Regions from separate parts of the Pseudoalteromonas sp. 31A1 genome, predicted to be linked through region 1. Evidence: predicted binding sites of a transcription regulator. Region 1 holds the regulator's gene; the other holds the start of a gene.
What was found. The regulator MetJ, encoded in region 1, represses methionine synthesis genes. The targets are predictions, from matches to a motif close to TAGACGTCTAGACGTCTA.

Region 1 (16,397 bases):
CATTATGGCAGGCACATCATTAATGTGTACACGCTCTGGCTTAATATCTGGCTCAACTACTTCAAGTTCATTTAAGTTAATTATTGAGTCATTTTTCTTTATAGCCGGCTCACTTACTTGCTCTATAGATATTGCTGTATTTACTACTTGTGTTTCTTCTTGCTGATAATACTGTTGCCACCACTGCGTCATATCCGACTTATAAAGCAGACCAATAATTAAAAGCATAATCAGCAACATCAAAATCAATAAGTGTAATCGCCAAGACACTTTGTCTTTAACAATAATATCGGCTATGTGCTCACTAGGTTGCCAAGCAAGCAATAAGCTTGGATTACCATGAGCCTCAGCTAAAAAAGTACTAAATACAGGGTCTTCATCATAGGGTAAGTCTGTAAAGTACCACTGCAATAACATCTTGCTTTCTCGAAGCGTTAGCGGCTCCAGATAAATTTCAACAGCGTTATTTAAAGCCAGTTTGGACTGTGAAGCTATTATAATATATAGCGTATTTGGGCTGTTTTTAGAAAGTAACTCAAGCTCAATTAACATCTCATCAGATAATTGCCTACCGCCATCAAGTACCCATAAACATGGCCCGCATGGTTGCTGCTGCAGTAATTGGTAATAGTTTTCAGGTAAACTTAAGTTATGATCAATCAGGGGAGAGTTAAAGCTTTGCTCTAATAACTCACTCATTAGCTGAGCATCAGTCATTTGCGCACTTACTTGCACGAAGGCTTTATTAAAGTCGTTGTATTTATCTGTAATGAAGGTTTCGAGCATGTAACTTTTACCTAGCCCAGAAGTGCCAAGTAAAACAATTAAATTTTGCCCGTACTCAAATTGCAGTGCGATTCTATCCACCAAAGCCGCACGGCTTGGTAAAATTTGTGACTGCATTTACTGCTCGATTAAGTCTCTAACTTGATCATCAGATACATTATCAACTAATGCACACTGGCCAAATTGGGTAGGTAGAATAAAGCGGATAGTGCCTTTTTTATTCTTTTTGTCTTTACGCATATGCGTTAAAAACTGCTCGCTAGTCATTTGCTTTGGAATTTCTGTTGGTAAATTATATAGCTCAAGCAGCTTAATAATTCGATCAACTTCATCTGCGCTTAAATCTTGGCGTGTCTTGGCAAGTTTAGCTGCTAATACCATTCCTGTTGCAACAGCTTCGCCGTGTAACCAAACGCCATAACCCATCTGTGCCTCAATTGCATGGGCAAATGTATGGCCTAAGTTTAACAAAGCCCGTAAGCCGTGTTCTTTTTCATCTTGAGCAACTATAAGCGCTTTTATTTCACAACATCTAAAAATGATATGCTGTAAGCATGCTTCATCTAATTGCTGTAAATTAGTCACATTTCGCTCTAAATAGGCAAATAATTCGGTATCGTAAATCAGACCATACTTAATTACCTCAGCCATACCTGCTGCAAACTCTCGTGCAGGTAGAGTGTGTAATGTTTGCGTATCAATAAAAACCGCTTGAGGCTGATAAAATGCCCCTATCATATTTTTACCTAACGGATGATTTACTGCCGTTTTTCCACCTACCGATGAATCAACCTGTGAAAGCACTGTCGTTGGTATTTGAATAAACGGTACGCCGCGCTGATAACAAGCCGCTACAAAACCAGTTAGGTCACCTACAACACCGCCACCTAACGCAATTAAACACGTATCTCGGCCACAGTTATTTTGTAGTAAAAATGCTGATATTTTTTCAAACCATTCAAGTGATTTATATTGCTCACCGTCAGGAATAATAAAAGATAGCGGATTTAGATCAGCTAATGAATCAAGTAATCTTTGCAAATATAAAGGCGCTATTGTGTCATTAGTAATGATGATAGGCCGACAATCACCAATGTGGTGAACCAGGCGGCCATTATCTTGAAGTGCAGATTGCCCAATATAAATAGGATAACTTCGCTCGTCCAAATTAACAGTTAATTTAAGCATGCTTGGCTATTCCTTTATTATTGGTTTTTAAAAATCTAATTTCTCGATGATTTGGTTAGCAACAACTTTAGCGCTTTGCTCATCGGTACGTACAACAAAATCAGCAACTTCTTTGTATAGTGGCTCGCGTTCTTCAGCTAAGCGCTCTAGTACGTTACGAGGTGCTTCTTCAGTTTGCAGTAATGGACGACGCTTGTCGCGTTGCGTGCGTGCAACTTGCTTCTCTATAGGTGTCTCTAGGTATACAACGATACCTCGAGCCGAAAGCTTGTTTCGAACTTCTTTGCTCATTACTGAACCACCACCGGTAGCAAGTACAATACCTTGCATCTCGGTTAAATCGCCAATAACAGACTCTTCTCGAAGTCTAAAGCCTTCTTCACCTTCAAGATCGAATACCCATGCAATATCTGCACCTGTGCGGCGTTCGATTTCTTGATCAGAATCAACAAATTCAAGGTGTAATTGGTCAGCGATGTGACGACCAATCGTGCTTTTGCCAGCCCCCATGGGGCCAACTAGAAATATATTACGTTTCTCAGCCATATCTTTTAGTACAAACAAACTCTAAAATTTGAAATAAAACCCCGCCTAACGACCTGGCCCCAAAATTAAGGAGGGGATTATCTCAGTAATTGCAGGGGTATTTCAAGTCAATTAGGATAAAAAGCCATATAACGAGCAATTAATCTAAATAATCACCCGTTGGTTAACATAAAACCACTGTATTTTAATCAATTTGTATTTTTGGTGTCACGAAAATAAGCAATTCACGCTTTTCATTAAACTCACTTGTGCTTTTAAATAGTCTTCCTACATAAGGAATATCACCTAAAATTGGTACTTTACTTGTAGTATTAATGATTTGCTGCTGGAAAATACCACCGAGTACTACGGTTTGTCCATTCTCAACTAATACTTGTGTTTGGATCTCTTGGGTATCAATAGACACAGCTTCACCTGTACCCGTTTGTACGGTATCACCACGTGTATCTTGAGTAATCACTAAGTCTAGTATTACTTTATTATCCGGGGTTATATGAGGCGTTACTTCTAAACTCAGTACCGCTTTTTTAAAGCTTACGGTAGTAGCACCACTTGAAGCTGACTCAGTGTAAGGAATTTCAGTACCTTGCTCTATTCGCGCTTTTTGCTGGTTTGCTGCAATAATGCGCGGGCTTGCAATAATCTCACCTTTGTTCTCTTTTTCAAGCGCACTTAGCTCTAAATCAATTAACGTACCATTAGCCAGTTTTGCTATGTGTAAGCCAATACTTGCTGCTGGGTTTGATGTAGGTAAATTTACATTTAATCGATCTGAAATACTTGGCGCATTTGAAGTTGATGTCGCGTTATAAATGCCTTCTGCGCCTTCAAGTGAACCTGAAATACCAACACTACTACCTTGGTCACTAAAGCCCCAGCGTACGCCTAAGTCCTCAGTAACGTTATCACGCACAGTTACCATACGAGATTCTATTACAACCTGCTGTACTGGAATATCGAGTGTTTCAATCATGCGGCGGATATTTTCTATACTCTTTACCGTATCTTTTACTAATAAGGTATTTGTACGCTGATCAACCGATACACTACCACGGGCTGTTATAATGCTGTTTCTATCTGTTTTTAATAAATCAGCAAAATTTTCGGCTTTAGCATAGTTTAATCGAATGTATTCACTGTATAGAGGCTCTAAGTCTTCAACTTGCTGTTTAGCTTTTAAATCTTTAGCTTCACGTGCAGCTAGTTCTTCTGCAGGTGCTACCATTAAAATAGAGCCATCCATGCGCTTATCTAGCCCTTTAATACGCAATACTACGTCAAGCGCTTGATCCCACGGTACGCCATCTAAGCGCAGTGTTATATTACCTGTCACTGAATCACTGGTTACTAAGTTAAAATCGTTATAACCCGCAATAATTTGTAGTGCTGCTCGCACAGAGATATCTTGAAAATTTAAGGTCATAGGGCGACCTTGATACTCAACGCCACCATCTAAATAGGCGTTTTGCGTTTCATCTTTTTCTACCGTCAGCGTTAAAATATTATCTATTTGCTGGTACGTAAATGTAAACTGAGCGTTTGGCTCAATAACGACACGACTTAATCCGTCTTCTTTAAAAGTCTCGATATTACTTACAACAGTACCAAAATCTAATACATCTAATTCATAAAGTAGGTCATCTAAAATATCGGTGTGATGAAAGTCAGCGTAAATTTTACCGCCACTTTCATGGACTTCAATTGCAGCTTGAGTGTCTTGTAAAAATACGAGTACTTTCGCTTCGCCCTTTTCACCACGTCTAAAATCAATTGATTGGATACGGTTGATGTAATTTCCACTTACATCACCTGAGTCCATCGCTACATCTTCATTTTCAGATTCTGTAAGAGGATTATCAGACACGCGTATTGATACTAAGTTGTTATGAACTTCAGTTTCATAAATTTTTAATCTATCTAAGTTTACCGTTACCTTTAAACCACTGTTAGTTAAAACATTAGTAACACTGCTAATTCCAGCTTGATTAACTTCAACATCATTTAAACCAACCTCTAACTCTGCGGTATCAAAAAACATTTCGATTCGGGCTGGGCTATTAAACACCTGAACTTTTGGCTCAAGCGTTAACTCTTCATCAAAAACAAGCTGTAACTCAGTTTCGCCTTTAAGTAATGGATTATAACGAACATCATAAAGTAACGGCCCTGCAACGGCTGAATTTACAGTGACTAAAGCAACAGCAGCCAGTAATGTTTGTGAAATACGATGAAGCCAAAGTACATCCTTATGCATGCTATTTTTACCTTTTTTATTATTAATTTGCGCCATCTGTTGCCGCCTCTAACATTTCTAATTTAGTCAAGCGCTCTTTCCAACAGCCAGACCCATCAGGGATTAATTCCACTAACTCTATATAGTCGTTACTTACTGTTTTTACTTTGCCATCATAACTACCAAGGTAATTCCCTACCGTTACACGATGCAAAGTAGCGTCAGCTGCTGTTATTAATGCCCATATTTGTCCACTAGAACCAATTGTGCCTTTCATTGCTAAGTTATCTAGCGGGTATTTTTCTAACGGTTCGCGGCGACGCTCTTGATCTGGGTGCAAACAGTTTTTTACTTGCGTTAATTTATTTTGGATTATCTCAGGCTGAGGCGCTACAAACGGGCTACGTAGCTGACCAGCACTGTACTCAAATATTTCAAACTTTGTCAGCTCAGGAATTGATTCAACCTTTGGTGTTGTGCTTGCTTTTACTTGATCAATAAATTCTTTTTGCTCAGACGTATCATCATTACAACCACTCAAAACAAACACCATTACTACAGGTACTACGCGAAGGAGCTTCATTTTTTAACCCCTTCTTCATAGCGATATGTTTTTGCAACAACACTAAATGTTAACTGTTTATCGCCCGATGATAAAATAGAAAAGTCATGTAAGCTTACAATTCGTGGTAACTGAGCTACTTTACCCACAAACTCACCAAATTCATGGTAGGTCCCTATCACTTCTATTTTAATCGGTAATTCAGTATAAAATTCTTTCTCGACTTCTGGTAACCAACCTATTTTTAAAAAAGTCAGACCACTTGTTGTGCCAACATACGACAAATCATCAAGTAAACCAGGGGTTTCGTTAGAGGTAGGTAAACGTTTTAATAATTGTGAAAACTTATCTTCCATTTCAATCATTTGTTGACGGTAGATCTCAAGCTTACTCGCGACTGCGTATTTAGTGCGATAAGTTGTGCGTAACTCGACCTCTTTCGCAACTGCACTGTGGTAACTATCAATTTCATCAGAAACTAATAGGCTATAACTAAAAAACAATACAAGTCCGGCAACAAACGTACAGCAAATTGCTTTAACTGCAATAGGCCAATCGCCAATGTTATCAAGCTCTATTTCATTCCAATCAATTTCACTCAGTGCTTTAAAATCAAGGCTCATCGCTAACCTCACCAATTTTATCAAATGGTTTTACATAAAATTCCATATTAAAATCACTAAGTAAACGCGAAGATTGATCGCCTGCAACAATGCCTTGCATTGAAGGATTCTCTAGTAAATATGAGCTTTGTACTTGGCGCAGCATTGTTGATAAACGGTTATTAGATTCACTACGTCCCAATACATGTATTTGGCTGCCTCTGCGCTCGAGTTTTGTTAAGTAAACCCCACCCGGCACTATTTTGGCAACTTCATCCATTATTTGCGTACCCAAATTACGGCTGCTTTGTAATTCTTCAATGAGCCTCATACGCTGTTGTAAGTTTTCTTTTCTTTTATCTAAACTTCTAATTTCACTTATTTTTTTATCTAGCATGCTAATTTCTGAGCTTAAATAGTTATTCTTTAAGTTTTGACCGTCTTTTAATGCACTATAAAAAGAGCTTAATAAGTACATACTCGCAAAACAAAGTATAACGACACCAATAAGTATAGTTACAAATTTCTTTTTCGATTCTTCGCGCTGCGATTCACGCCAAGGAAGTAGATTTATATGTGGCATGTTGAAAAGCTCCTTAATGCCAACCCTGTCGCAATTGCAAACTGCGTTTTGTGACGCTGCATTACATTACGATCTACTTTTGGAGAAATTTCCATATTTTCAAAAGGCTCAGCAACGACAGAGTGAATACCTAGTTCTTCAATGAGTAATCGGTCAATACCTTTAATCATCGATGTACCACCCGTTAATACAATATAGTCGATTTGCTCTTTGCCACTGGTTGTTAAAAACATTTGCACCGCGCGTCGCACTTGTTGGAGTAACGAAGTTTGAAAAGGGGCTAATACTTCAAAGGTGTAGTTTGGCGGTAAATCACCTGATGTTTTACCAATTTCAGCTTCATCAAATCCTTTATTATAATAAGCAACAATACTATTTGTATATTGGTCGCCACCAAAAACTTGGTCTCGTGTATAAATTGTTTCCCCAGCTTGAACAACGCTCACGAGCATTAAAACCGCACCAATATCAACCACAGCCACACATTTATTAAATGCGTCGCTAGGTAATTGCTGGTAATACACATCCATTGCACGACTTAATGCATAGCTTTCTACATCAACTATTTTAGCTTCTAAATTTGCAGCTTCTAAAGCGCCAACACGCGCTTCTACACTCTCAGTACGAGCAGCTGAAAGCAAAACATTCATTTTACTAGGATCGGCCTCATTCGTCGAAAGCTTCTCAAAGTCGAGGCTCACTTCATCAAGAGGATATGGAATTAAACTATCGGCTTCAATTTCAATTTGCGACTCAAGTTCAGCATCAGTTAACGATACATCCATGAAGATCACTTTTGTAATGACTGTTTGGCCAGAAACAGCCACTGCTGCAGATTTTAACGACTTTGGTAATTTTTTTCTTAATTTTGTAATTACGTTACCAATCGCTTCAATATCTTGAATTGTGCGCTCACTCATTGCGCCTTTTGGCATCGGCTCAATTGCAAGTGCTTCGAGTCGAAATCCAGTTTCAATTTCACGTAAAAGCACAGCCTTAATAGAGTGTGATCCAATATCAATTCCTACCATCATTTGGGACGGTTTTTGAAATAGTTGACTTAGCATGTTTCAACTTGGCCTTTGTTTTAATAATAAACAAGTTATAATTTTTATATGAAAAAATATTATTCATTTTTTAATCAATATATACTAGCAGTCAAAACTCGCAATTGGGAGTCCATTTAGGGAAATATAAGTGATTTTATTAAAACGAACTTTACAATTTTTTATCATTTGTGTGTTAATTGGTCTGATTACTTTGATCAGTCTTTATTACTACGTTAAACCTGATATCCCCAGTGTGCAAGTTTTAAAAGACGTGCAATTACAAACTCCTATGCAAGTATTCACTAAAGATGGGCTTTTAATCAATCAATTTGGTGAAAAACGTCGTATTCCAGTGACTATTGATGAAATTCCTCAAACACTCATTAATGCATTTTTAGCGACAGAAGATAATCGATTTTACGATCATATAGGCATAGACCCTATTGGTATAGTACGTTCGGCTGTTGTTCTTATATCTACTGGCGAGAAAAAACAAGGTGCAAGTACTATTACTATGCAGCTTGCTCGTAATTTCTTTTTAACACGCGAAAAAGCGTATATCCGTAAAGTTAAAGAAATATTTATAGCGCTTCATATTGAAGGAGTGTTAACAAAAGACGAAATTTTAGAGCTTTACCTTAATAAAATAGAATTAGGTAATCGTGCTTTCGGTATTGGTGCAGCAGCGCAAGTTTATTACGGTAAAGAGCTAAAAGATTTAACACTTGCGCAAATGGCGATGATTGCAGGTTTACCTAAAGCACCTTCAGCTTTAAACCCAATTCGTAACCCAACGCGTGCAAAAGCGCGCCGAAATGTAGTTTTAGGCCGTTTACTGACCGAAGACTATATAACACAAGAGCAATATAACGAAGCAACTAGCCAACCTATTACAGCTTATTTTCACGGTGCAGAAATAAACTTATACGCACCGTATATCTCTGAAATGGTGCGCGCTGAAATGGTTTCGCGCTATGGGGTAGATAAAGCTTACAACTCTGGTTTTAAAATTTTTACCTCAGTAGAGTCAAAGGTTCAAAAAGCAGCGCAAAACGCACTTGTAAATAACTTACACAGTTACGATATGCGTCATGGTTTTAGAGGTCCAACTGATGTTTTATGGAATCCTGAAACACAACCAGCTTTAACTGAGCAACAAGTACTCAATAAATTACAGAGCGTAAATGAGTTAGGCACTTTAAAAGTTGCAGCAGTACTCAGTGTTAATAATAAAACAGCTACAGTACTACTTAAAAACGGTGAGCAAACAACTCTCAGTTGGGATAGTTTAAAATGGGCGCGTAAGTATATTACTCGCTACCGCCAAAGCTTTGCTCCAAAAGCAGCTACTGATATTTTAACGCCAGGTATGCAAATATGGGTACGTCAAAACGAAGATAACAGCTACTTATTAAGCCAAATACCAGAAGCATCAAGCGCTATTGTATCCCTCGATCCACAAGACGGTAGAATAAAAGCTATTGTAGGGGGTTACAGCTTTGAGCAAAGTCAATACAACCGAGCGATACAAGCTAAGCGTCAAGTGGGTTCTAATATAAAACCTTTTATATATTCAGCAGCACTTGAAAAAGGTTACACGCTTGCGTCTATATTAAATGATGCACCTATAAACCAATGGGATAAGAGCCAAGGCGTAGCATGGCGCCCTAAAAACAGCCCTGCTGTTTACAACGGTCCTATTCGAATTCGCCGTGCTTTAGCACAGTCTAAAAACGTTATTTCGGTGCGCTTACTACGTGGTGTTGGATTGCAACGTACAGCTGATCACTTACTAAAATTTGGTTTTAAAGACGCTGACATTAATCGTAGTGAATCATTAGCACTTGGTAGTGCTTCTATTACCCCGCTTGAACTTGCAAGAGGCATGAGCACATTTGCCAATGGCGGTCATTTAATTGAACCTTACTTTATCTCAGAAATTCAAGACGCTTACGGCAATATATTGTTTAAAGCAAACCCTGCTCTTGCCTGTGACGAAGAGCCTTTGCCAACACACAATGCTCTCTCGATGCATAATAGTGATGATGAAATGGAGCAAACGAAAAAATGTGCGCCGAGAATTATTTCTAAGCAAAATGCATTTTTAATTGCTGATGCTATGAATAGTGCAATTTGGGGGGGTGGTAGCTGGGCTCATAAAACAGGTTGGAGTGGAACCGGTTGGCGAGCACAAGCGCTAGATCGTCGCGATATTTCAGGTAAAACAGGCACAACTAATGACTCAGTAGATACCTGGTTTAGCGGTTTTAATAGTAATGTGATGACCTCAGTTTGGGTTGGCTTTGATAATCCGGGCAACGCTCTTGGTCGCTCTACATATAACAACAACCTAGATAGCAGCCAAATATCAGGTGCGGAATCTGGCGCTAAAACCGCGCAGCCAGCATGGGTTGAATTTATGAAAGCGGCACTTGAAGGCAAGCCTGAAGCCCCAATTGAGCCGCCTGAGGGACTTGTTTCTATTCGTATTGATTTAGCTACCGGCTTACTTAGCCATAAAAATGATTACACGAGTCGATTTGAATATTTTGAAAAAGGTACTGCACCTACAAAGTATGTGCTATCTCAGCCTAACGATATATTTGAAGAAGACACTAAAACAGAAGAAGAGCTATTTTAATAATATGTATGTAATACAAAAACGGCAGCTTATTTAAGCTGCCGTTTTTGTTTAAACCAAAGGTTTATTTTAAGTTTTGAACAAGCCAATATAAATCAGAGTGCACACCCGCGGCGGTCACTTCTCTACCCGCTCCTGGCCCCTGAATCACTAATGCGTTATCGCTATACCATTTGCTATTAATTACAAAAATATTATCGCCAGGTGTAAGGTTTGCTAATGCATCGCCATTAGGCACATACGCTATTCCCACTTTAGCAATTACTTCACCTTGTGTGATTTCTAACAAGCCCGTATATCTAAGTACTAAATTTTTAGACTTTGCTGTCACTGCATGCTCTTCGATGAACGCGTCTAGCTGTGCTTTTTTATTTAAAAAGTCATCCCAACTTCCCAGCGCAAGTTCATCTGGCATCAATGCCGATAAGCTAATATCGTCAAGTTCAAGCTCAACACCTAGCTCTCGAGCTAAAATAAGTAGCTTACGCTGCATATCTCGCCCAGATAAATCTTCGCGAGGGTCTGGCTCTGTGAATCCCATTTTCTGAGCTTCCAGTAGCAACTCAGAAAATGGCCTTGTTCCATCATATTTACTGCATAACCACGAAAGCGTGCCTGAGAAAACACCTTCTATACGTGTTATTTTATCGCCACTATTTTGCAAATCAGCCAAAGCAAAGTTAATAGGTAAGCCAGCGCCTACACTGGTGTTATATCGCCAATGTAAATTACGTTCTTTAATATTACTACGAAGTGCTTTATACCAAGTAGTAGGTGCTGTTCCAGCGTATTTATTAGCACTAATTAAATGACAGTTTCTATCTACAAAGTCTGGATATAACAAGCTAAATTGTTCACTTGCGGTAATATCAATTACAATTTTATGCTCGTAATCGAGCTCATTTATAGCATTCAGTAAATCTGCAGATTGATAGCTATTTGCCTCATGCTGCCATTGAGTTTTCCATTGCTGTGTATTAATACCACTTGCATTAAACAGCATTTTTTTAGAGCGAATTAGACCGACTAATTTAATACTAAAGTCATCCGATAAACGCTCAAATTGTGCCGATAACTGTTTAATGAAAACGTCGCCAACGTTACCAAGCCCCGCAACTATAATTGCGATTTCTTGGCCTTTATTAATTAGCTTATCGTGTAAGTCACTTTGTATATCACTATCTATAAATTGATCGGTAAGCAATAAAGCATAGCCAGTATCTTGATGGACAAAACGAGGTTTTATGCTGTGGAGTTTTAATAAATCTAATGCTTGTAAGCTTAATGTATTAACGTCTTGCTCAAGCGCTACAATTGCACAACCGTTTAAATTTGACTCGCTAATATTTGCCCTACCCGCAAAGTAATTAATAACTTGATATGTTTGTGCAGCCGGTACTACTAAATACACTTCACCATTATGGTTAAAGTGATGAAGGCTATGCTGAATAAGCTGACTAACACTTGCAACCTCACCTTCACTTAACCCTTCAACCATTAATAGGTCAACATTTTGCAACGTGGTTATAAAGCGCTTTTTCTTCGCTGAACCTTCTTTTACTATATCTGTTGGACTTGCTTGTACGTCAAAACTACTGCGAACAGCTAGCTTAATATCTGTGTTTTTAAGTGGCGATAGTGTTTTTGCATGTAATACAGGGTTACCCAAACGAGCTAATAAATTAGCCTGTCCACGGCAAATTTTGCCGTACTTAATCGCTTTTTGTACCTTGCGAGGATCAGTGCTATACACCCCCTGTGTATCAGTCCAAATACATACTTGCTTAGCATGGCAATAATTTGCAAGTAGTGTTGCACTGTAGTCACTGCCATTTCGGCCAAGCGTTACTGTCTCGCCTTTGATATCTGCGGCAATAAACCCAGTAACAACATTTATTTTATTAGGCAAAATTAACTGCCCACATTGCTGCGCATTTTGCGCATGCATTAATTCGCCATCATTTAAGGTAAAAAGAGTACGTGCATCTTGAGCGCATGCCTCAATATTTAGCTGCTGTAAATAAGTAGCGAGTAAACGTGCTGACCACAGTTCGCCATGTGCAAGCAATGCAGCCTCTTTTAGCTGCTCAGCTTGAGCAAGTTCTGCAATATAGCTAAGTTCGATACTTAGTGTTTTAAGTGCACTTCGTTTTAAATCGGCTTCTAATAGCTGCTCTATTAAATCACTTTGATGGTTATTTAACTGCAGTAAAATATCAGCTACTGCTTGAGTATCTTGTTTTTGATAGCTTTGCCAAAGTAATACTAGCGTATCGGTTGTCTTACCCGCAGCCGATACCACAACACAGTCGCCCGTCTGAGTATGCCCAATAATTATTTTAGCTACGCTTTGATAGCGCTCACTTGAGCTTAAGCTTGAACCACCAAATTTATGTACACAATTGACCATATTTATACCAATTCGCTTAATTAAGTTGTCTATTTTGAGGATAAGAAAACCGTGTCGATAACAAGGCAAAAATTTCGTTGTTTAGTTGTTCTATATGAGAAATTTTTAACGAAGTTAGCGTGCGGTTTAATCCCTCAAATTGATTAGGTATTATTGCGGATTGGTATTACTTACCAAAGCGCCGGACGGGCTGCACTTAATTTAACGTTACCACCAGGAGTGCCTGCTCCTTTGCCTACACGGCCAACATTTTTATTTTGCCCTGGTTTTACAAGTTCAAACACGCGCTCAAAATCAGCGACTAAATCGTGTATATCTTCAATACCTACTGAGATACGAATAAGCGTATCGCCAACACCCGCTTCTAAACGTGCTGTTGCATCCATGCCTGCATGCGTCATAGTTGCAGGATGACAAATTAAGCTCTCTACGCCACCTAATGACTCAGCTAAACTAAACGTTTTAAGGCTAGTTAAAAATGCTGCAGCGTCGTTTATATCGCCTTTAATATCAAAACTAACCATGCCACCAAAACCAAGCTGCTGTGCTTTAGCGAGTTCATGTTGAGGATGTGACTCAAGACCTGGGTAATAAACTTGGCTTACAAATTCAGAGCTTTCTAAGTACTCTGCTATTGCCAGTGCATTTTCTTGATGCTGCCTTAGGCGCACATTTAAAGTACGTAAACCACGCAGCGTTAAATAACTATCAAAAGGTGCGCCCGTAATACCAATGTTATTAGCCCACCAAGCAAGCTCATCGCCTAGCTCTTGTGTTGCTGCAATAACAGCGCCACCCACAACATCTGAGTGTCCGTTAATGTATTTAGTAGTTGAATGCACCACAATATCTACACCAAACTTAATAGGATTTTGTAAGGCCGGTGACAAAAACGTGTTATCTGCAGCCACCAATGCACCGCATTTTTTTGCAACCTCAGTAACCGCTTTAATGTCAGTTAAACGAAGTACTGGGTTACTTGGGGTTTCTATCCAAATAAGCTTAGGTTTAATTGCTAAAATTTGTTGCAGGCTTTCTGCTTTTGTTAAATCTAGTATTTCGAGCTTTAGTAAGCCGCGTTTTTGTAAAGATGTAAATAAACGATAGCTACCACCATAACAATCATGTGGAATTACTAGCGTATCGTCATTATTAAGTAGCTGAGTAGCTAAATGCACGGCAGCCATGCCTGTAGCTGTAATTATGCCACGAGCGCCACCTTCAAGCTTAGCAAGCGTCTCAGCTAAAATATCACGATTAGGATTACCGCTACGACCATAATCATACTCACGCTTAGTATCAAAGTCGGCAAACGAATAAGTAGTCGATAAATAAATTGGCGGTACCACCGCACCATGATGTTTATCAGCATCAACGCCGTTACGTACAGCAATGGTCGCTTTGTTTTTTTCGCTCATATTCGTCACCTGATTAATTTGGATGTTTAGACGTCTAAAAGAGTAAGTTATCCGTTTTGATAAGTCAAAGTATTTTAAAGCTCTAGATGGCTAAAAGTAGAAGGGGCTTCTGCGAATAACACATTTTAGCTCACAAAAGTGTGCTTATCTTTACACCTACAATAGGCTTATTAAGATAGATCGGTATCTATTATTTGACTATCTTTTTTAAATCGATAGAATTTCACGCATATTTACACGCTTTTTATACCGTGTGAGAAATTAATAATCTGAGGCAACGATACATCTTATGGCTAAATGGAATGGTGAGTATATTCACCCATACGCAGAACACGGTAAAAAATCAGAGCAAGTTAAAAAGATCACCGTTTCGATCCCGCTAAATGTATTAAAGGTATTAACTGACGAACGTACACGTCGTCAAATCAATAACCTTCGCCATGCTACAAATAGTGAATTGCTATGTGAGGCATTTTTGCATGCTTTTACTGGCCAACCTTTACCAAATGACGATGACTTACGTAAAGATAACGCCGAAAAAGTACCAGAAGAAGTTAAAAAAATAATGCAAGAAATGGGTCTAGAAGTACCCGTTTTAAACGAAGAATAAATATTACAAAGACAAAAAAACCTCAGTAATTACTGAGGTTTTTTTATGTCTAAATTTTATTGCATAGCTCTACTGTATAGATTTACTGCATATAGTTTTCAGGTAGCTCAATTTGTGCAACACCTGACTCAATAGCAGCAAGTGCAACAGCTCTTGCTATACGCGGCAGTAAACGTGGATCCATTGGTTTTGGAATAATATACTGCGCACCAAATTCTAGTTTATCTACTCCAGCGGCTTTTAAAACTTCTGCAGGTACTGGCTCTTTGGCAATACTTCGAATAGCATCTACTGCAGCAATTTTCATTTCATCGTTAATAGCACTTGCACGTACATCAAGTGCACCACGGAAAATAAACGGGAAACATAAAACATTATTAACTTGGTTAGGGTAATCAGAGCGCCCTGTTGCCATGATTAAATCGTTGCGTGCGCCGTGCGCAAGTGCAGGATCAATCTCAGGATCTGGGTTTGAACATGCAAACACAACTGGTTTTGCAGCCATTAGCTTTAAATCTTCAGCCGCTAATAAGTTAGGACCAGAAACACCCACAAACACATCAGCATCTGCAATTACATCTTGCAATGTACGCTTATCGGTATTGTTAGCAAAAAGCTGTTTATATTCATTTAAGTCATCGCGGCGGGTATGAATAACACCTTTGCGGTCAAGCATATAAATGTGTTCACGCAGTGCACCACACTTAATTAACAGCTCCATACACGCAACAGCGGCAGCGCCTGCACCTAAACATACAATAATTGCATCTTCAATTGACTTACCTTGTACTTCTAGCGCATTTAACATACCAGCAGCCGTTACAATGGCAGTACCGTGTTGATCATCATGAAAAACAGGAATGCTACAACGCTCTATTAATGCTTTTTCAATTTCAAAACACTCTGGTGCTTTAATATCTTCAAGGTTAATACCACCGAATGTGTCGGCAATATTGGCAACCGTATTAATAAAGTCTTCTGTTGTTTTGTGCTTAACTTCAATATCGATAGAATCAAGCCCTGCAAAACGTTTAAACAATAGCGCTTTACCTTCCATTACAGGCTTAGACGCTAAAGGACCTAAATTACCAAGGCCTAGAATTGCAGTACCATTAGTAATAACCGCAACCATGTTACCTTTACCCGTATATTTATAAGCATTTGCAGGATCTGCAGCTATTTCACGTACAGGTTCGGCAACACCTGGGCTATACGCAAGTGCAAGATCATGAGCCGTTTCAGCTGGTTTTGTAAGCTCAATGCTAATTTTACCTGGTACGGGATGTGAGTGGTAATGTAGTGCTTGTTCACGAAAGTCAGACATAACGCGATGGTATCCTGCAATTTAAGTTAAAGTGAGAGATGGAGTCTTGGGGTACGATACCCTTATTATTTTTAAATTCCAAGCAATATCAGGTCTATCCTGTTATATGCTATATCCTATAATTTTAAGAGGTTTTTCAGTAACTTTGCAGGATTATATCAACATTTAATAAATAAAAATTCACCTAAAAAGTAAGTTTTAAGGTGCTTTTATGCCTATCAAAATCTTATAAAATGTATACTTAAAGTATCAGCATAAACTTAGAATAACAGCCTACTACCCTACTTTAAAAACAGATAAGCCCACGTTAGATACTTTTATCAACCTAGTTAAAAATTGTACTATTTAAAATATAGAGAATATCTATCGATTTGTCTGTAAAGGATTATGCATACTCAGAATAAGAATAGGAAATAGTTATGCAAAAGGAGGGGATAGTTAAAAT
Region 2 (16,397 bases), on a different contig from region 1:
AGTTTACCGTCTAATTGAATAGGGTTTTTAAGATTATAAGCGTATAAATCGCGGCCTTTTACTACTTGGTCTAAAAAGTTGGTTTGCTCGTCAAATAATGCGGGGCGCTCATGTAATGCAGTGGCAAGGGCTCGAGTGGTGCCTACGAGGGTTTTTTCTTGGCCTTGGCGTAAAAACTTTTCCATTTCCCATACGTACTCGTAGCCAAGCCACGGTAGCAAAAACAAAAAACATGAAAGTAATATAAATTTACTGCGCAGGCCAAATCGTAGCATTAGTGTTGTTCCCACCTGTAGCCCATGCCATACACGGTATCTATGCAATCAAAGGCGCTATCGAGTGCTACAAACTTTTTACGAATACGTTTTACGTGCGAGGTAATGGTGCTGTCGTCTACGTAAATTTTTGCATCGCTCATTAATTCGTTACGGCTTTTAACATGGCCGGGTCGCTGGGCAAGTGAATGCAGCATCCAAAATTCGGTTACGGTTAAATCAACGAGTTGTTGCTGCCAAAATACCTGCATACGTTGCGTGTCGAGCGTTAACTGTCCGCGTGTTATGAGTGCGTTTGCATCAGCGGGTTGTTCAAGTGCTTCCATTCGGCGAAATAGTGCACCAATACGTGCAGCCAAGTGAGCCAAGCTTATGTCTTTTGTTAGGTAGTCGTCGGCACCCATACGCAGGCCGCATACGGTATCTATTTCGCTATCGCGGGCGGTTAAAAAAATAATAGGCAGTGTTTTAGAAAGCGATCGCAATGTTTGGCACAGTAAAAAACCACCATCTATTTCATGGCCTAGGCCAATATCAACAATGGCCAAATCGGGTAGGGCATTTTTAAATTCAGCTTCTGCGCTGGCGCGATCTGCAAAGCCACTCACTTGGTAGCCCTGTGCGGTAAACATTTCTATATAGTTTTCGCGGATTGCGGGTTCATCTTCAACGATGGCTATTTTTTTCATTCTAATCATTATCCTATCGGCTCTGTTGTGCACTATAACGAAGTTTTTAAGCTAAGTACGCTTAAAAAGGCAATTGCCATTTTTTTGCCACAATTGCTCAGCAGTTTGCCATTTTTGCTCCCCTTTGTTGCCACTTGAACTTGTTTTAATAGAGCCATCAAAACAAAACATCACAAATTTAAAGTAAGTTTAAGGATCAAATCATGAAGAAGACATTAATTGCGTTAACACTGATTGCTAGTTTTTGTACTCCAGCAATTGCCTCAACATCTAACACGCCATCAAAAGAAGCCCATAAAGAAACGGCTATTGGGCTAGGTGCAGGCGCTATTATTGGCGGCGTAGTAGGCGGGCCAATAGGTGTGTTTATTGGGGCATTTGCCGGTGGTTTAATAGGTGATTCAAAAGTAGCAGATAACAAAATTGCAGAGCAAGAGCGTGCAATTACGGTTATGAAAGAAAAAACCAGCGATTACCAACACGTGCTTAAACACAACAATATGTTAGAGCAACAGCTAGAAGTGCTTGCCAATCAAAATGAGCAGTTAACTCAAGTTCAAATTAATAACTTATTGGCGATGACGGTACAATTTAAAACAGGTTCAAGTGTTATTGCCTCGCATTTTGCACTGCAGTTAGATCAACTGGTTACCTTGTTAAACAACCAACCACAACTCGTACTTGATTTAAGTGGCTTTGCCGATCAACGCGGCGATGAGCAAACTAACCTTTTACTTTCTAAAGCGCGTGTAAATGCCGTGCAAAGCTATTTAATAAAACACGGCGTGAGCCACAAACGTTTAAGCACGCAGGCATTTGGCGAGCAGCAAACATTGGCTAATAGCAACACGGTGGAAGATAACTTTTTTGATAGACGCGTAACGCTTACCACTCGCTCAATGAACCCAGCAAATGGCCAAACGGCGAGTAACTAAAACTATTTAAAACAAAGCGTTCGATGGAGTGATTTTATGTTGAGTAAACCAACCAAAATGCTTACTAAAGTAAGCATTTTTATATTCATAGCGATTGTGCTGTTAGTGAGCTTTAAAAGCCATGCGCAATCACCCAAGTTAGAGCTTTTTGATAGCAATGGTGCGCCAGCAGGCCCAGCAATAATATTAAAAAGCGACGCCAATATGACCTTAACTGGCCTAATTAATCATGTTGTAGCTACGCAAACCTATCAAAACGAAAACCCGTTTGCAGTTAATGCGCGCTACGTTTTTCCATTGCCTGATGAAAGCGCCGTGCATGCCATGACGATGCGTATAGGTGAGCGAGTCATTAAAGGCCAAATTGATAAAAAAGTGGAGGCCGAAAAAAAATACGAAGAGGCTAAAAAAGCAGGTAAGCAAGCGGCCCTTGTACGCCAGCAACGCGCTAATATGTTTATTACGAATGTGGCGAATATTGGCCCCGGTGAGCAAGTAATTATTGAGCTTGAGTATCAAGAAATAATTGACTACAGCAGCGGTACATTTGCTATTAGATTTCCGACTACCATTACACCGCGTTATCACGCGATTAGTGGTGAGGTTGAGGTTAATACTCAACACCAAACGCACGTTACCCCATTGCCAACTGGGTGGTTAAGCCCTGTTTACAGCATTCAAAACATCACTCAAAATAGTACTCAAACTGATAACGTACCAAGTAGTAAATTTAGCTTAAACATTGATATAGATGTAGGCTTAGAACTGGTGGATATCAATTCTAAATTTCATAATGTTGATGTACAAAACACAGCATTTGGGCAATATAAAATAGCGTTAAATGAGACAAATGCAGTTAATCGCGACTTTGTACTTGAGTTTAAACCGCTGCAAAAAGAGCAAGCTCAAGCCGCATTTTTTACTCAGCAGTTTGAAAATGGTGACCGATATGGGCTTGCTATGCTAATGCCACCGGGGGATCACTTTACACAAACTCAGCGATTACCTCGCGAAATGGTATTTGTAGTTGATACGTCTGGCTCTATGCACGGGCAATCTATGGAGCAAGCTAAAAAAGCGTTGTTTTATGCGCTGTCATTACTTGATAGCGACGACAGTTTTAACATTATTGGTTTTGATAACATAGTGACTCCAATGAGCGATAAACCACTTATAGCCAGCGACTTTAATTTACGCCGTGCAGAGCGATTTATTTATAGCCTCGAAGCCGATGGCGGCACTGAAATACAAGGTGCCCTTAATGCCGTACTTGATGGCAGCGAGTTTGATGGTTTTGTACGCCAAGTTGTATTTTTAACTGATGGTAGCGTAAGTAATGAAGACGCATTGTTCAAAAATATTCAAAGTAAATTAGGTGATAGCCGCTTATTTACAGTGGGTATTGGCAGCGCACCTAACAGCTTTTTTATGCGCCGAGCGGCAGATATAGGCAAAGGCTCATTTACGTTTATAGGCAGCACAAGTGAGGTGCAACCTAAAATGCAGCAGTTGTTTGATAAACTTGCACATCCGGCTATTACTAATTTGGCGCTAAGCGATGAAAGCGGTAACAACTTAGATTTTTGGCCATCACCACTACCTGATTTATATTTTGGCGAGCCTATCATGGTCGCTATAAAACTTAATAATGCTAAAAGTGTGGTACTTGCTGGGCAAACAGCACAAGGGCCTTTAAGTATTAAATTAAGTACACAAAATAGCTCAAGCGCTCAAGGTATAGCAAAACTGTGGGCGCGCCAAAAAATTAAGTCATTACTTTTATACAACGAGCAAAATACCGTTAAAGATGAAGTACAGGAGCTTGCACTTACTCATCAATTACTTAGCCCGTTTACTGCTTTTATAGCGATTGAACAAACTCAAATAAAAGAAGTGGCAGAGCAAACGGCGCAAGCTACTAATGCAGTACCACAAGGTATGGCGATGCGTTTACCACAAACAGATGGGCAAAGTAGGCTGCACATATTATTAGGCTGTATTTTATTATTAGGATTTGGTGCTCTTAAATTTAAACACAGAGCGAATCCCTAAATGAAAAGAGACTTAAAATGAAAAGGTGGCTAAGCGTGGGCTTACTAATAGCTGGGCTTGGATTATTTGGTCACGGTACTTATATGCAGGCAAAAGCGTGGCTTGCTCAAGTATTAATTGAACAGGCATGGCAAGAGGCACTTAAATCACCCGGGATTAAAGTAAGGCCGTGGTATTACGCCGACAGCTACGTTACTGCAAAGCTTGATTGGCCAAGCCATAATAAAACATTAAGCGTATTGGCTGGAGCGAGTGGTCGTAATTTAGCATTTGCGCCTAGCCAATTTTTACCCGCAGGGGAGCTTGGCGGAAAAGAATTTGGAAACGAAAAAGGCGCGCTAATAGCAGGGCATAACGACACCCACTTTGCATTTTTACAAAACGCAAAAGTGGGGGAAGCGTTTACTTTGCAGCTGCAAAGTGGGGTGATACAAAATTATAAAGTAACGGGGATTGAGGTTATTCATCAATCCCAAAACTCATTTTTACAAACACCTGGGCTGTATTTGCTTACCTGTTATCCTTTTGATTCGCTTGCCTCGGGTACTGATTTAAGATTGCTTGTATCTGCGCAAATGTCTTCGCCCGATTCGCTAAGCGGTATATCAACCACGAGCTCTTGATGGCGCTGGCTTATCATTACGCCAATAAATACCACAAATATGCTCAGCCATTGCCAAACGTTGAGCACTTCGCCCAAAATAATAGCTGACAAAATAAGTGTAAAAATAGGAATTAAATTAGAGTACGCAGCAGCGGTTAATACCGATACCTTGCTAATTGCATAGTTGTACATGCCGTAGCCGCCAAGGGTTACACACGAACCTAAATACAAAATGCTCATGAGCGCAGTTAAGTCGTGTTGGTTTTCGCTTGGTAGGTCGATAAAAAATAAAAATGGCGCAAAAAACAAGCTGCCACTAATACCTTGCAACGCAATTAAAGTCAGGGGCGAGTAGCGATTAGCTAAATGTTTAATACTTACGGTATAAAATGCAGCGCACACCATAGCCATAAGCTCTAAAAAGTTACCCAACAACGGATTAGGTGCCTGCTCAGAACTTGGTGAAAGAAGCGTAAGTAAAATACTGCCGCCAATACACAGCGTAAAACCAACAACAATGGCTTTGCTTATGTATTCTTTAAGTAATAAAAAGGCAAGTAGCGCAATAATTATAGGCAAGCACGATACAATAACACCGGCCTGCGAAGCCGAAGTATATTCCATTGCATGGCCTTCAAATAAAAAGTACAAACAAGGCTCAGCAAGCGACATACCCACTAAATACTTCCAGTCACCTTTTAAATACTCAAACCGAATAACATAGCGCCATAAACAAAGCGATAAAACTAACGTGGTGAGCATGCGTAAAAATATTACCAATGCAGGGTCATAAATAGCAATGGCGTATTTGAGCGCTATAAAAGAGCTGCCCCATAAAAAGGTGGCAATAATTAAACATAAACTGGCAGGCATAGAGAGTAATTTACATAATTTAATAAAATCAGATCCTAGCATGAATATTTTTAACTTGTTCAAAAATACCGAGCTGGTATAAATTAATTCATCTTTAATTAATGATTAGTAAAAAGCACATGCAAAGGGAACAGGTAATAGTTGTAAAGCTTGGTACAAGCGTTCTTACTGGTGGCACCGATAAGCTAGACAAAGCACATATGGTTGAATTAGTACGCCAATGCTGCGAGCTTAAAAAGCAGGGGCATCAGGTTATTTTAGTATCGAGCGGCGCGGTAGCTGCTGGGCGCGAACAACTATTAAAACCCTGTGGCAGAAGCTTAATTGATAAACAAATGCTTGCTGCAATTGGACAAGGTCAACTTATTCATATTTGGCAGAGCTTGTTTGCTTTATATGGGGTAAATGTAGGGCAAATGCTGCTTACTCGCGCTGATGTAGACGACAGAGAGCGCTACCTTAATGCCCGCGATACACTCACGGCATTATTAAATTACGACGTTGTGCCCATCATTAACGAAAATGACGCAGTCGCTACCAGTGAAATAAAAGTAGGCGACAACGATAATTTATCGGCACTTGTCGCTATTTTGGCTAATGCTAATAAATTATTGCTACTTACCGATCAAGAAGGGTTATTTACCAGCGATCCTCGCACAAATGCCGATGCCACCCTCATTGGCGAAGTAACACATATAAACGATGAGCTGCGCCAACTTGCTGGTGGCAGTGGTACAAACTTAGGTACTGGCGGCATGGCGACTAAACTGCAAGCCGCTGACATTGCAAGGCGCGCAGGCGTTGAAGTTATTATTGCTAAAGGCGCAGGTAAAAACGTTATTTTAAAATGCATGAGTGACGAGTTACCAGGCACGCGTTTTTTAAAACTCACCGCTCCAAAAGATGGCCGTAAAAAATGGTTACTAGCCGGGCCTAAAAGTACCGGCCAAATTGTTATAGATGCAGGTGCTATTACAGCGCTGCAAAATAAAGGCGCAAGCTTACTTGCTAAAGGCGTTACTAATGCATTTGGACGTTTTGAACGCGGTGATTTAATTGATTTAATAGATAATAAAAATCAAGTAATTGCACGGGGCTTAACGCGCTTTAGTAGTACCGAGGTAAATAAAATAAAGGGTGCGCACTCTAGTCAAATAGGCCTATTACTCGATTACGATAGTGGCGCAGAAGTACTTCATAGGGATGATATGGTATTGCTATAGAAGCACTTTTAGTAAATTAAATTACTTGAGTGTAATTCTCGCAGTATTACACTTTTTTGATTGTAAATTTGTGCTAAAATCTGGCTCCTTAAATTGTTGTAAGCAGAGCACAGAACATGAAATTAGTTCGTTGGTTTTTAGGTTGTATAATCTTATTCTTTAATTTTGTATTTACTCCTCGCAGTAAAAAGCGTGCAAGCGACGAGCAAGCACAGCTTGATCAGCAAACCTCACAATTTAAACTGTATCAATTTAAAGCATGCCCGTTTTGTGTAAAAGTACGTCGCGCTATTAAACGCGAAGGCTTAAACATAGAAACGCGTGATGCAAAAGACAATGAGCAATATCGTCAAGAGCTACTAGAGCAAGGCGGCAAAGTTAAAGTGCCTTGCCTGCGTATAGAGCAAAACGGCCAAGTACAATGGCTGTACGAATCAAACGATATTATTGCTTACTTAAACAAAGTAGCTGCATAAACCACTTTTACTATCTCACTTATTTAAAGAGAATATACCATGACAATTCGCACCCGTGTTGCCCCGTCGCCAACTGGTGACCCGCATCTTGGCACCGCTTATATCGCCTTATTTAACTACTGTTTTGCTAAACAACAAGGCGGTGAATTTGTACTTCGTATAGAAGATACAGACCAAGTACGTAGCACGCCAGAGTCTGAACTTGCGATTATGGATAGCCTACGTTGGTTAGGGCTTGAGTGGGATCATGGTCCTGATGTGGGTGGCGAATTTGGTCCTTACCGTCAATCTGAGCGTAGCGATTTATATAAAAAATACGCGCATCAGTTAGTTGACGATGGTAAAGCGTTTTACTGCTTTGCAACAAGCGAAGAGCTTGATCAAATGCGTGAAGAGCAAATGGCAGAAGGCCTACGCCCTAAATATGACGGTCGTGGTTTAAACCATACAGATGAAGAAATTAAAGCAAACTTAGCTGAAGGCAAACCTTACGTTATACGTATGAAAATCCCAAGCGAAGGCACATTTAAGTTTAACGACTACCTACGTGATGAAATTGAGATCCCGTGGGAAAACGTAGACATGCAAGTACTTTTAAAAGCAGATGGTTTTCCAACGTACTTTTTAGCGAACGTAGTTGATGACCACCATATGGAAATTAGCCATATTTTCCGTGGTGAAGAATGGATTAACTCAGCGCCTAAGCTATTAAAGCTTTATGAAGATTTTGGTTGGGAAGCGCCAGTACTTGGTCACTTACCGTTATTACGTAACCCAGATAAATCAAAGCTGTCTAAGCGTAAAAACCCAACGTCTATTAACTACTATAAAGAAATGGGCTACCTGCCAGAAGCCGTGCTTAACTATTTAGGCCGTATGGGTTGGTCAATGCCTGATGAGCGTGAAAAATTCACACTCAATGAAATGATTGAAAACTTCGACATGAAGCGCGTATCGCTTGGTGGTCCAGTATTCGACGTAGATAAATTAAGCTGGTTAAACGGCATGTGGATCCGTGAAAATCTAACCGACGAGCAGTTAATTCAGCGCTTTGTTGATTGGAAGTTTAACGGCGAAATGTTAGCTAAAATATTACCAGAAGTTAAAACACGTATTAATACGCTGTCGGATATGGTTGAGCTTGCAGGGCACTTTGTAGGTGGTATTCCAACTTACGATCCTGCGCTATTAACAGCCGGCAAAGCAGACGAAAACGTGATTCGCCAAGCGCTACAATTTTTTGTATGGCAGCTTGAAGGTTTACGTAGCTTTGAAAAGCCCGCTATTTTTGCAATTGCAAAAGAAGTGGCTACATTCCACGAGCTTAAGATTAAAGACTTTTTAGAGCCAATATTTGTCGCAATTACTGGCAAAACATCAAGTACGTCAGTGCTTGATGCAATGGAAATATTAGGGTCTGACTTATCACGTGCTCGTTTACGTGTAGCACTTGCCCATTTAGGTATTTCTAAAAAGCAGGCTAAAAATATAGAGCGTGCGTACCGCGAATACCCAAGTACATAATTATTAAACGTACTTTTAAAAGCCGAGCTTTATTAAGCTCGGCTTTTTTGTGTTTAATCATTTTATATTAGTTTTATTGGCTATATGTCATGGTGTTTTAGTCTCGTTTAAAACCATAATGAGACTTAGTCCAATGCTACAATACGGCATATAAACTCATAGGAGGCAGTATGATTGCAACCGTTAAAAACAAAGCTATTTTTAGCAGCAATACATTTTCGATAAACCTTGTTACTTACCCAACTAATCACAGCGTAATGAACCATATTGACCCTGTGCAGCAAGGGCGCTATTACAAGCTCAACTTTGTATTAGAAAAACCTAAAGCGGGTGGGGTATTTAAATGCTCAAAATGCATTATAAATTTATTTAATCGCGTGTATTTATTCAGACCCGATAAGTACGAACACAGCGTATCTAAAATAGAGTCTGGAAAGCGCGTACTACTTAGCTTTGCGCTTAATATATAATTTGCACTTTTACTTATTAATAGTCGTAGGCCTGTCCGGTGCATAAAACAGATAGGTCGCAATACGATACAGACGTTTCACTACAAGAATTAATAGTAAAAGCATTTCCGCCTCTGCGCATGGCATCAGCTTTAAGTAAATCAATTGCGTTTGATTTAGAGCGGTTATAGCTTACATTATTGTTACCCATACCGTCGCCATCACAGCTTTCACCTTAGGAGTGTAGCGCCACTTTCGTGTGCTTCTTGGTCGCTATAAAATTGCTGTAAATCTCTTTTATTAACGTAGGTGCCAATTTCTTGAGATAAAACGCCGTTGTCTATATCTGTATGATAAGTCATGCTTGAACAACCCGTTATTGTGGCGAGCACTGTTATTGCCGTTATAAAACGTAGCATATTTATTAGTCCCTTAATTTATTATTTGAAATAGTAAATTACTAACAAAATCAAATGCGGGCAATGTTTACTACTAAGTAAATTGTTAGCATTTGTAAATGTATTTAGATTTTATTGAGCATCGGGTAAGTAAACAAAAAGAAGTGGCAAACATTAACCAACCAATGGCATAAAATAGCCCACTCTAAGCGCTGCGTTTTATAAAAAACATAGCCATACCCCAAGCCGGCAATAAATGAAACCAATACATAGTTAATTCCTCCAGCAAAATGTGCCAAAGCAAAAATACCTGCAGTAATTACAGGGGCAAGTATTGCTAAACGGGTAGGTGTAATTATTTTGCTAAGCTTAGTTTGTAGTAAACCTCGAAATAAAGCTTCCTCGGCAACACAGGTAAATAAAAGATTAATAGCAATAAAGGCTAACCAAAAGCCAGGAACCTTAGGGTTGAAGCTTACAAGTCCAAGCATTAAAGCCGCAGTGAGCGTAGCTAAAACAGTAGCAATAACTATTAAAATGGGTTGTTTAACGTTTAATGGGCCCGCTTTATTAGAGTCTGCTTTTAAAGCTTTTTTATTCGAATAAAAGTAAGCACAAAGAAATAAACCCGCCATAGCTTTATCAAAATTAGCATAAAGGGTAAATGCAATCGCATCGCTTGTAATACGCTCGTTTATAACAATAGGGAGGTTATTAAAACCAGGCATCCAATGAAGTGCTAATGCCAATGAGGAAACTATAAAAACAGTACTTAAAGTAGCGCGTATTATTGCCTGCTTTGTATTTAGCGCACAGTAGTATAAAACAACGTAAAGCCCGGTTAACAGCAGGGCATATAAATTTATATAACCTTGAAAATATGCACTTACAACACTTAAAGCTAGTAAGTAGTGCCAAAGGGGTTGCCGCATTATTGATATTTTGCAGTACGGAAAAACACATATAATTGATAGCGCTAATAAATAAAAGGTCATTGTTTTTTATTGCTCTGTTTTATTTAGCAACTAATCTAACAGATTCGACCTCTCAGTATTTTTTTTCTGGTAATATAGATAGGTTATAAGCAGTTTAAGCAGTGAACAAACTATGTTAAGTCCTTTTTTTCAGCAGCATGCTGATTATGTTTCTATCTCTCGTGAGCAAGGTTGTCGATTCGCTAAATGCGTTGCTGACGATTACAATCCACTTCACGACAAAGATGCCAAAAAGTTTTGCGCGCCAGGAGACTTACTTTTTTCATTGGTACTAGACCGCTACGGTATTAGTGAACAAATGGAATTTACTTTTGCCGGTATGGTTGATGAAAACACCAAACTTAACTTCCCTGAAGGGGCTGATGAGTTTGATGTAACCAATGGCGAAAAAGTTATTTTAAAGGTAAAGCGCAAAGGTAAAACCAGCCAATGCCCAGCACTGACTAATAGCCTAATAAAAAATTATGTTGAGTTTTCTGGTACTACTTTTCCGCATGTAATTATTCCATTAATGGGCAAGCAAGAGGTAATGATAAACCCTGCTCGCCCAATGATTATTTACGAATCAATGCTTATCAACCTTGATAATCTTGATATTACAGCACCAGAACTTGAGTTTGCAGAGCCTAGTTTTGAGTACGCCGGTAAGCGTGGAAAAATTACACTACGTTTTAACCTGTTAGAAAACGGCGTTAAAGTGGGTAGTGGTGAAAAGCATATGGTAGTTTCGGGTATACGCGAATACTGCCAAGCAACAGTTGACGATTTAATAGCGTTTTACAACGAGCGTAAAGCGACACTAAAGCCAGCTTAAAGCTACAGCAAATTATAAAAGGCGCTAAATACAGCTGTTATTTAGCGCCTTTTTTATTGTTTTAGCGCTAAAGTGAAAGTGAGCAACCACGATTAAATACTTTTCTGGACTGGTTAATTTACGCAGTACAGTAATATGCGTACAATAGCGCTCTTTGTTATTTTAAAGCTAAGCCTATGTCTGCCACTACGTTCTCATCACTTAATCTCGACCCGTTATTATTAACAGCGATTGAGCAAAATAATTACACTCAACCAACCGCAATTCAGATTAAAACTATTCCGCCTATTTTAGCCGGAAGTGATGTAATGGGCAGCGCGCAAACAGGTACGGGTAAAACTGCCGCCTTTGTTTTACCTTTATTACATAAGCTTTTAAATACCCCTAAAAAAGATGAGCAAGGCCTTGCACGTGTAGTCATTTTAACGCCAACCCGTGAGCTTGCTCAGCAAGTATTTGCAAGCTTTGAAAAGTACGCACAAGGCACTAATATCAATGGCGCTTTAGCCTATGGTGGCGCAAGTATTGGCCCTCAAATAAAAGCACTTAAAACAGCGCAAGTTATAGTGGCAACACCTGGGCGTTTGCTTGATCATATAGTTAAAGGCAGTGTGGTACTTTCAAGTGTAGACTCCTTAGTGTTTGACGAAGCTGACCGCATGCTTGATATGGGCTTTATTGATGAAATTAGACGTATATTGCGACATATCCCGGGCGATCGCCAAACTTTACTATTTTCAGCTACGTTTGATGACAGCGTGTTTGAACTCAGTAAAAAGTTACTTAAAAACCCAGAACTAATTGAAGTTGATAAACGTAACTCAGCCGCGGTTGAAGTAGAGCAAGTTATTTACGCTGTAGATGAGGATCGTAAGCGCGAACTTGTATCGCACATGATTGGCATGAAAAACTGGCGCCAAGTGCTTATTTTTACTCGCACAAAACAAATGGCTGATCAGCTTGCTAAAGAAATGTGTAAAGACGGTTTAAAAACCGAATCAATCCATGGCGACAAATCGCAAGGCGCACGCGACCGTGCATTGCAAAACTTTAAAGAAGGTATTACACGCGTACTTGTTGCAACCGATGTAGCTGCGCGTGGTTTAGATATTTCTACACTTAGATACGTAATTAACTTTGAACTACCTTACATTGCCGAGGATTACGTGCACCGTATTGGCCGTACAGGTCGTGCTGGTGAACAAGGACTTGCTATGTCGCTGGTAAGTCTTGATGAGCAATGGCTGCTAGAAGAAATTGAAGTACTACTCGATACGCGTTTAACGCCGCAGTGGTTAGAAGGTTACGAGCCAGATCCTAATAAAAAACCAAAAGATAATCGTAAAAATACTAACAAGTCGCGAAAAGATCGCGATAAAAAACGCATCACTGGTAAAAGAGAGCCAAGTAGACGTCGCAAATAATAGCTTTTACTTTGCTTTTTTGCCTATACTGGAGCTACTAAATAGCCGAGGTAAAGCAATGTTTGAAATTGATCAATGGGCATTTTCTGGTATTGATGGCCAAATATCTTTGCATAAATGGCAAAAAACAATCGACCTTATAACGGGGCTTTTTTCAGCCCCGTCTGGTTATATAGTTCAGGCAACAAGCAAAGGCTATCGCGTTGTTATTAGAAGTAACGAAGGTGGCTCTAACTTTGAGACCAATCCTATACTTCCTCCTCAAACACCTCTGTTTTGTCGGTACGTTGCTGAAACTAAAAATATTTTATATGTTAATGATGCAAGTAATAACGATGCATGGAACACCCTACCAGAAGTAGTTGAAGATGGTGTTGAATCCTACCTAGGTTTACCTATTCATTGGCCTGAAGGCGAAGTATTTGGCACGCTATGCTTAAAAGACACTCAGAAAACAAGCTATACCGATGAATATTTTGAACTCATAGAACAACTACGTGATTTGATTGAAGACGACCTAGCGCTTGTGTATAGCTATGAGCAAATGCGCGAAATAGCCATGTTAGACTCATTAACGAATATTTATAATCGCCGAGCACTTAACTTATTAGCCCAGCAAAAACTTAACTTAGCGCTACGTTTAGGCTTTGACGTGTGTTGTTTGTTTATCGATATAAACGACTTTAAAAAATTAAACGACACCTACGGACATGAAGTGGGCGACAAAGCCTTAATTATATTGGCGGATACGCTAAAAACGCATTTAAGAGATGCTGATATAGTAGGGCGCTTAGGTGGCGATGAGTTTGTTGCAGTAATGCAAGTAAGCGATAAAAGCAAGATTAACTACATCATGGATAAAATTTCGACTGAGTATTCAAAAGCCTTACTCAAAGAAGACGTTTGCGATTTATCGCTTAGTATTGGTTATAGTTTTACTAATAAACAAAAGCAGCCCTTTGAAGCGCTATTAAATGATGCAGACCACGCAATGTATAAAAATAAACAAGCGTATAAGCTCGCTAAAAAGGCACAATAGTAAAAGGAGGTTCGTCATGACTCATGCCACACAAACTTGGCTGGTTTTTTCTGCGATAGGTTTTATTTTTTCCTTAGCAATAATAAGCTTATTTGAAACGTTTACTAGCATTAGATTTATATCTAATGAGGGAATAGTTTTTGGTGTTATGTGCTCCTCTATGGGGTTTGCCTTAAAAAGGCTTGAGAGTAATAACCAAAAACAGCTTCAATAAATAGCTTAAGCTGCAAATTTTTACTTGTATTTATTAATTCATTTTTCAAAGTACGGACATAAAAAAGCAAGCCATGAGGCTTGCCAAGAAGGGTGTTAATTAGCTCTTACCTAGCCTTTAAGCTATTAGCTTTTCCGCAAGGTTCAATTCCATAATGGCTTTTAATAAACGGTATAAGTTAATTGACGCGTCAATTTCTTCTTTACGGTTTGTTAAGCTTTCAATATTTAGGCCCAGCGGTACATCTAAATGCGCACAGCTTTTAAGTATTAAGTCGAGGTTTTCACGGCAAATACGGACTGATTCGCTTAATGTATTGTCTGCATCAAGCATGCGCCATTTAGTTGCCTCTGGCACTGAGATACCCAACCATTGCATAAAGTCTAAGGTTTTTTCGCCGCCGCACGGGGTAAACGTTAATATAATACGTTGAGGTGTAATACCCTGTGCTTTACACGTACGTGCGTAGCTAGTAATTAGCTCTATAGTAGCTTGTGCGTCGTAAACAGCTTGCGATATAAAAAATTGACAACCTTGTGCTGTTTTTTCTATTAATCGTTCGTGCTCATTTCGTTTACTTGAATGGCGCTCGGCAATCGTAACGCCACCTAAAAAGAAATCATCTGATTGCTCAGCCATCGCTTTATACGCATCTGGCAGGCTTAGCTTTATATCGCCTATCGATGATGGGCTACCTACTAAAACAACATTTTGTAAATCGTAGTCGTTTTTAGTTTCACTTAGCCAATCTTTAAATTCGCCTACGCCACGCTGCGCCACACTTTTATAAGTAATCACATCTTGTGCAGATAAATTACGAAGTAAATGGCTGTATTCACGCGGATCAACGGTTTGTTTAAACGCAAATGGGCGGTCTTGATTGGTTCGGCTGCTTTCGTCTTGAATGTCGTAAATTATTACGCCGTCGTATTCAATTTCGTGTAAGCGACCTAATAGCTTTTCTGCAATGGTTTTTAATTGCGCTTTATCGGTGCCAATTTTAGGCGGGGTAGTACCAATAAGATAAACACCTTGGTTGGTGTCCACTATCTTCTCTTTTAGTGATAAAGCCATAATCCTCATTCCAGCTAAGTTTGTTTTGATGGATTTAATATAGCAGCCATTTAGACGTCTAGATAGATTTGTTTAGTGAAAGTTTTTCAACTAACATGATGTTTATTCATAGTGCTTGTTCCCATTATTTATAATTGACACAGTTGTTTACATAATAAATTCCCTTGGGGCTCTTATATTTATTGGCTTTGGGGCATAATTAAAGAGTTAAATCTGACAACAAATTTGCTCAATTTAAAAAGGGACAACAATGAAATTTAAATTATTAGCAACCAGCTTAGCGGTATCGCTGGCGTTAACAGGTTGCGCCATGCAACAAAACCAAAGCACGCAAACAACAGCACAACAAGAACAAGTAAATAAAGCTGATGATCGTGTTTTTTCGCAAGATTATTTAATTGAAGAGCTAGAAAACGGCTTACGTGTCATGGTTGTTAAAACTGATTACCCTGATGTAGTGTCGCTGCAAATTCCGGTATCGGTTGGGTCGCGTAACGAAGTTGAAGAGGGCAAAACAGGCTTTGCTCACTTTTTTGAACACATGATGTTTAAAGGCTCACAAAAATACCCTGAAGATGTGTATTCAGACATATTAAAAAATTCAGGTGTTGATAACCGCGCGTATACAACAAACGATTACACCAACTACCATTTAAACTTTTCAAAGCAGCATCTTGATAAAGTACTTGAGCTTGAAGCTGATATTTTTCAAAACTTAACCTACACCGAAGAGCAATTTAGAACCGAAGCACAAACGGTAAAAGGTGAGTACTTAAAAAACAACGCGAGCCCAGTTCGTAAATTATTAAGCGCTGTACGCGAAGAAGCGTTTGATAAGCACACGTATAAACACACCACTATGGGCTTTTTTAAAGACATAGAAGCGATGCCCGATCAAATGGCGTACGGTAAAGAGTTTTTTGCTAAATTTTATAAGCCTGAGTATGTATCGATTGTAATTGTGGGCGATGTAGAGCCACAAGCAACAATGGCTATGGTTAAAAAGCATTGGGGCAGCTGGAAAAAAGGTAACTACGTTGCTGACATTAAGGCAGAGCCTGTGCAACAAGCACCAAAATATTTGCACCAGCAAGATGAAGCGCTACCAGGGCATTGGTTACTTGTATCGTACAAAGGCGCTGCGTGGGAGCCTGCTAAAAAAGACAGAGCGGCGCTTGATTTAATCTCACAGCTTTATTTTTCAAGTAATTCAGATTTATATCAAGAGCTAGTGGTCGACAAACAAATTGCCAGCCAAATGTTTACCTATAACCCAGAGACTAAAGATCCGGGTTTATTACACGTATTTGTTAAAGTAGAAAACGCAGACGATTTAGCC

Region 2: GQR52_RS04525 (methylenetetrahydrofolate reductase) is a predicted target of MetJ. The motif match lies at 15,102-15,119, and genes of this name have one in related genera.

What each region holds. Positions count from the first base shown of each region.
Region 1 covers NZ_WTKY01000006.1:72,616-89,012, reverse strand. Annotated here, with positions in the region: gene GQR52_RS08270 (AAA family ATPase) at 1-903, opposite strand, end outside; gene aroB (3-dehydroquinate synthase) at 904-1,974, opposite strand; gene aroK (shikimate kinase AroK) at 2,002-2,520, opposite strand; gene GQR52_RS08255 (type IV pilus secretin PilQ family protein) at 2,705-4,810, opposite strand; gene GQR52_RS08250 (pilus assembly protein PilP) at 4,797-5,336, opposite strand; gene GQR52_RS08245 (type 4a pilus biogenesis protein PilO) at 5,333-5,938, opposite strand; gene GQR52_RS08240 (PilN domain-containing protein) at 5,928-6,500, opposite strand; gene GQR52_RS08235 (pilus assembly protein PilM) at 6,488-7,567, opposite strand; gene GQR52_RS08230 (PBP1A family penicillin-binding protein) at 7,698-10,190, shown strand; gene metL (bifunctional aspartate kinase/homoserine dehydrogenase II) at 10,255-12,600, opposite strand; gene metB (cystathionine gamma-synthase) at 12,771-14,018, opposite strand; gene metJ (met regulon transcriptional regulator MetJ) at 14,308-14,628, shown strand; gene GQR52_RS08210 (malic enzyme-like NAD(P)-binding protein) at 14,711-15,952, opposite strand.
Region 2 covers NZ_WTKY01000003.1:152,117-168,513, reverse strand. Annotated here, with positions in the region: gene pdsS (proteobacterial dedicated sortase system histidine kinase) at 1-275, opposite strand, end outside; gene pdsR (proteobacterial dedicated sortase system response regulator) at 275-964, opposite strand; gene pdsO (sortase-associated OmpA-like protein PdsO) at 1,168-1,899, shown strand; gene GQR52_RS04590 (marine proteobacterial sortase target protein) at 1,936-3,951, shown strand; gene GQR52_RS04585 (class GN sortase) at 3,969-4,574, shown strand; gene GQR52_RS04580 (DMT family transporter) at 4,469-5,428, opposite strand; gene proB (glutamate 5-kinase) at 5,548-6,651, shown strand; gene GQR52_RS04570 (glutaredoxin domain-containing protein) at 6,768-7,127, shown strand; gene gltX (glutamate--tRNA ligase) at 7,167-8,651, shown strand; gene GQR52_RS04560 (hypothetical protein) at 8,822-9,121, shown strand; partial or broken gene GQR52_RS20675 (hypothetical protein) at 9,138-9,519, opposite strand; gene GQR52_RS04550 (CPBP family intramembrane glutamic endopeptidase) at 9,624-10,247, opposite strand; gene GQR52_RS04545 (DUF3581 domain-containing protein) at 10,606-11,307, shown strand; gene GQR52_RS04540 (DEAD/DEAH box helicase) at 11,484-12,731, shown strand; gene GQR52_RS04535 (sensor domain-containing diguanylate cyclase) at 12,790-13,770, shown strand; gene GQR52_RS04530 (hypothetical protein) at 13,787-13,984, shown strand; gene GQR52_RS04525 (methylenetetrahydrofolate reductase) at 14,102-15,058, opposite strand; gene GQR52_RS04520 (M16 family metallopeptidase) at 15,309-16,397, shown strand, end outside.